DNA from 2 places in the Leptospira venezuelensis genome. Region 1 is predicted to be linked to the other one. Evidence: riboswitches for the same ligand, from Rfam matches in the RefSeq annotation. Region 1 holds a riboswitch; the other holds the start of a gene.
What was found. A riboswitch is a leader RNA that binds a small molecule or an ion and turns the genes downstream of it on or off. The one in region 1 is predicted to bind cobalamin.
Positions count from the first base shown of each region.

Region 2: linked by a shared signal. The riboswitch ahead of B1C82_RS11660 (hypothetical protein) and the one ahead of B1C82_RS03065 (TonB-dependent receptor) in region 1 are both predicted to bind cobalamin.

Region 1 covers NZ_NETS01000007.1:217,736-219,940, reverse strand. Annotated here, with positions in the region: gene B1C82_RS03065 (TonB-dependent receptor) at 1-1,412, opposite strand, end outside; cobalamin riboswitch at 1,439-1,613, opposite strand; gene lsa26 (surface adhesion protein Lsa26) at 1,972-2,205, shown strand, end outside.
Region 2 covers NZ_NETS01000010.1:954,015-956,219, forward strand. Annotated here, with positions in the region: gene B1C82_RS11655 (LIC_13355 family lipoprotein) at 1-333, opposite strand, end outside; gene B1C82_RS11660 (hypothetical protein) at 369-890, opposite strand; adenosylcobalamin (AdoCbl) riboswitch at 1,084-1,210, opposite strand; gene B1C82_RS11665 (flavin monoamine oxidase family protein) at 1,450-2,205, shown strand, end outside.

The sequences.
Region 1 (2,205 bases):
CGATACTGTTTCGCAATATTGGATTTGAATTCCAAAGAATAATTATCTTTCTCCCAAAACCTCCAGAGAAGGCCTACTTTAGGATTAGAAAATTCAGTGGTCTTGATGGCAGGTGCGAATGGATCTTGTTTTCTATACCAAGGTTCGTCGGACTGAAATTTGTCCCTATAAGAATCCCAAGAAACTCCAGGGGTCATTACTAACTTCCCATCTAAGAATCGAAACTCGTCTTCTACTTGAAAAGTTGTATAGGTCCTTGTTTTTCCAGGTTCGTACTTTAGATCTATATTCTGAGGAGTGCTTCTGGATCTTTCGAAAGTTTCTCTCTCTACTCCCGCATGAAATTTCAAAATTTGATAATATTCTAATAGATATAAGGTAGGAGTGACCTGAAACCCGGACTGTCCCATATGAGCAGTAGAGTTAGGAGTTCCTTTGGAAAATTCCGATTTTGGGTCGAATAGGTCGTCATTCGTAAATGAAGTAAAAGTTCTAGTCTCTAATCTTAATAATCCGTCGAGTAAACCTTTTGTATCCGTTCCTAAAGAAGAAGTATTTCTAAGATATCTACGATGGACTTGTTGAGTTTGGTTACTTGCAGGTCCAGGAATTCCATGGAATCTATAATTTAGATCATTCCAAAATTTGATCTTAGTTGCCCCGATATCACCACTGAGCCCGATCATCCCGGAAGTTCTTTCATACTGAGCGTTCCTTCTTCTATCAATCGTATCGTCCAAAGGATTTACGAGCAAGGTCCCATGATTGTTTAGATAAGAAAAATTTTGGTCTGATTTTTCACCTAGTAAGAATACGCTGGTTCCTATTCCGCCATAAGTTCCAGTATGCGTTATGCTCCCCTTTCCAGTATTAAAACTTCCTGCTCCTATGTTAACACGAGTTTTAGGAGGACCGGTTCCGGTTCTTGTGACTAAGTTCACACTTCCGCCAATTGCTGAACCGGAAAATCCTACAGGAGCACCACTTCTATATACTTCTATACTTTGCAAATTATCAAAAGGAAGGTCCGCAAGGTTTACTTCTCCCCCTTGCGCATTATTAAAAGGAACTCCATCTATAAAGATCCTAGTTTGATTAGGATTTGTTCCTCTAAGAGAAAGAGTAGAATAAGAGCCTAGGCCTCCGTATCTTCTGATCCTTACTCCTGCTTCTCTTTCTAAAACGTCCGGAAGATTCGTATAACGTGCATTGTATTGGTCCAGATCAATGGAAGTCTGAAAACCGGTTGGGTTCTTTCTGAAATTTTCCGGTTGAGAATTTGAACCGGTCTTTCCCACCACTTTTAAAGTGGAAGTTTCCGCTTTCTGAGGCTCTTGGGAAAAAATTTGGACGGAAAATAAAAAGAGCCCTAGATGAAGTATCTTACTGAATGGTTTGGGTCTTTTATACATTGAGGCCTTAACTCCCGAAAGCCAGAGAATTGAAAGCAGACCTGATAGGTTTTCTGACTTACGCCCGATTCGAACCCTTCCCGTCTTTCGACAGTGGTTTTGTCCGACCGTTTCGGCGTTTACAGCTGCGGGTACAGCTCCGGATTTTCACCGGATTCCCTTTTCCGATCTACTTGCAAGACCAGGTTCCCAACCCGACTCGGAGGAGCAATCTCAAAAAGGTTTGGCCGCCTCTTGCTAACGCAAGACCGGGCTGCTCCGGGCTCGGACATACGTCCTCGTCCTTCGCCGGAGCTCAGGACGCTTCGCGCCCTACACATCCCTGGCGGGTAAGTGAAATACAACATTAACGTAGTGCCTTTTTCGTAGTACATTTTTTGCACACAGAGGCGCAAAGACGCAGAGCAGAAAAGAATTCGCTTTGCAGGAATTCCTACATTTTCAAATTCAGAAAGAAATATTTTCTTGATGTAAGATAAAAACCGGAAAGGATTCACGAATTCGCGACCCAAAGGGAATCCCTTAGGGTCTACCTACATAACGGGAGCATCGAACTCGAATGAAACGCATTCCATCCTTAAGATTTCTTTTATTAGGAATCTTTCTTTTAACTACCTCGTCCTTATCAGCAGCGGGAACTTATTCCGAAGGTTGGACAGTTGCAAAATTGATCCAATTCGAAAGCAGAGGGGTCATCTTTGAATCTTACGAAGGTCTTTTAGAAGTTTATACTATAAACGATTCAGAAGCTTGCGACGAAATGAAGGACGAATGTTTTGTTCCGGCAAAACAA
Region 2 (2,205 bases), on a different contig from region 1:
AGAAAGGATCAAAAAATTATTAGGATCCGCAGAACCCATGGTATAAACGTCTATACCACCTGAGTTTTGTCCTCCTCCACAAACTCCATTGATCGCTTTTACTGGATCTTTGTATCGAATGCTTGGATTACTGCCAGGCGCGCTAACTATTGTATTTGCTAAAAAATATTCCGGGTCTATAGTTCCAGGAGGACAATTTTCAGAACTAGAAATTGAATTCTGTCCGGTCAATAATAGTCCTGTTAGATCAGTACTGGTTCCGGAGCTGTCACAACCTATGAGAAAGAAAAAGATGAAGGTTCCGAAAAATGTCAATTTCACTATCAATTTCATATATTGTGACTCTCCTTTAAAGTTTTAACAAATGATTATGGAATCATGTAATTCCAGCCGAATCCTGAGCATCCGGCAGATTTAAAGTTGGAAGAATCAGTTGTAGTTGCATCGCTTTTTGCTTCTGCTAAGGTATTTTTCCCGAAGACAGCTTGGCAATATTCAAAACAACGAGCAGCGCTTGAAGGACAAGAATTACTGTGAATTGCGGTCCAATCTATTCTTCCGTATTTATTCGGATTGAAAGCATCGTCCGCAGAAGAGCGATAATATAGTTTTCTGTTTGTGTTATCAACTTCTACGACAGTTAATTTTTGACCGCCTTGTTCAATCCAGGATTTAGCAGTTATAGCAGCAGTATCGTAAACTCCTCCGTCTGATCCACCGGAATAAAAGCCAACTTGCCATGAACCGGCGATTTCAATATAATTGGCTTGGATAATTGCTGCGAGGATCGCGGTATTATCAGATTCTGATTTTTCCGTTTCAAAACAAGCTGTGTTGATTAATGATAAAGCGAATAGAAGGATTATCGCTTTTGTTCTGATTTTTCTCATTTTCTCTCCTAGATTTCTGCCGGATGTCGCGAAAAAAGAATTATAAGCAAAAGAACGTTAGTCGATCATTGATCTAATAAAGATCCGAACGATTTCGTATTTGCCGTAATAGTCTTTTTCCGTTCGAGAGCCCCGACATTTTAACTTTCGGGGCCCCATCGCAGAAAGCGCTGATGCGCTAAAGAGCGAGATTTACGATACTCCCCAACCTCGAGGATTAAGTATCGCGGGGAAGATCTGGCTTATTCCGTTTGAAACGGACATCACAGTTGCGGGTCAGCGCGGGATTTACACCCGACTTCCTCCCTGAAAGCGTAATTCCAGGTTTTGATCCTGCACTTGCCCTGGCAAGGGAAAAACCGTGTGGATATGAAAACGACGTATTCCTTGCAATATCTCTATAAATAGGCGATATTCTAAACACATGATCGATTAAAAAGGATTAGGCACATAATTTCAGATCGAAGGCACATTCTATTCTGCAAAAAATTCGGGAAAGATCTTTCATAGACCGAAAATAAAAGAGAGAGTTCTAATAAAAACTTTCCAGAGGAATCTTATGAAAATGACCCGCTCCACTTTTCTAAAAGCCGGAATTATAAGCGCCGCAGCTTTATTGGGAAGTCGTCAGGGAAATTTATCCGCTCAAAATACAAACTCTGGGAAAAAAGTAATCATACTTGGTGGGGGACTTTCTGGACTTTATGCAGCATATATCTTAGGAAAAACAGGAAGTAAAGTTACTCTGATAGAAGCCACAGATAGAGTGGGGGGAAGAGTTAGATCTATCCAAGATCCTTCCGGCCATGTTGTGGATCTAGGAGCTGAATGGGTTTCTTCCGAAGACAAAACCGTTCGTAGTTTAGTCAGGGAACTTGGATTAAAAATACAATCTTCTCCTTTGGTTCCTGATCTGTTTTTAGGAACTTATAAAAAAGCAGGCACTTGGGAACTTTCTCCCAAATCCCAAGAAATCCTAAGTAAATTAGTATCACAAAATTCTAAATTAGACACTGCGCAACAACAGGCTTTAGATCGTATCAGCATTTATAATTATCTAGTTTATCAAGGAGTCAGTCCGGAAGATCTGACTTTACTTGGTCATAAACTTTCTCTTCATTATGGAGATAGTATTCGTGTACTGTCAGCGGAGAAGGTATTGAGCGATCTTGCACAATTTCCTCAAAGGAATAGCAAGATAGAAGGTGGAATGGAAAATATCGCCAAGACCTTGGTAATGAATATAGAAAATACCGAGTTTGTTTTTTCTGATCCGGTACTTTCCGTGGATCAAGATTCCGCGGGTGTTACGGTA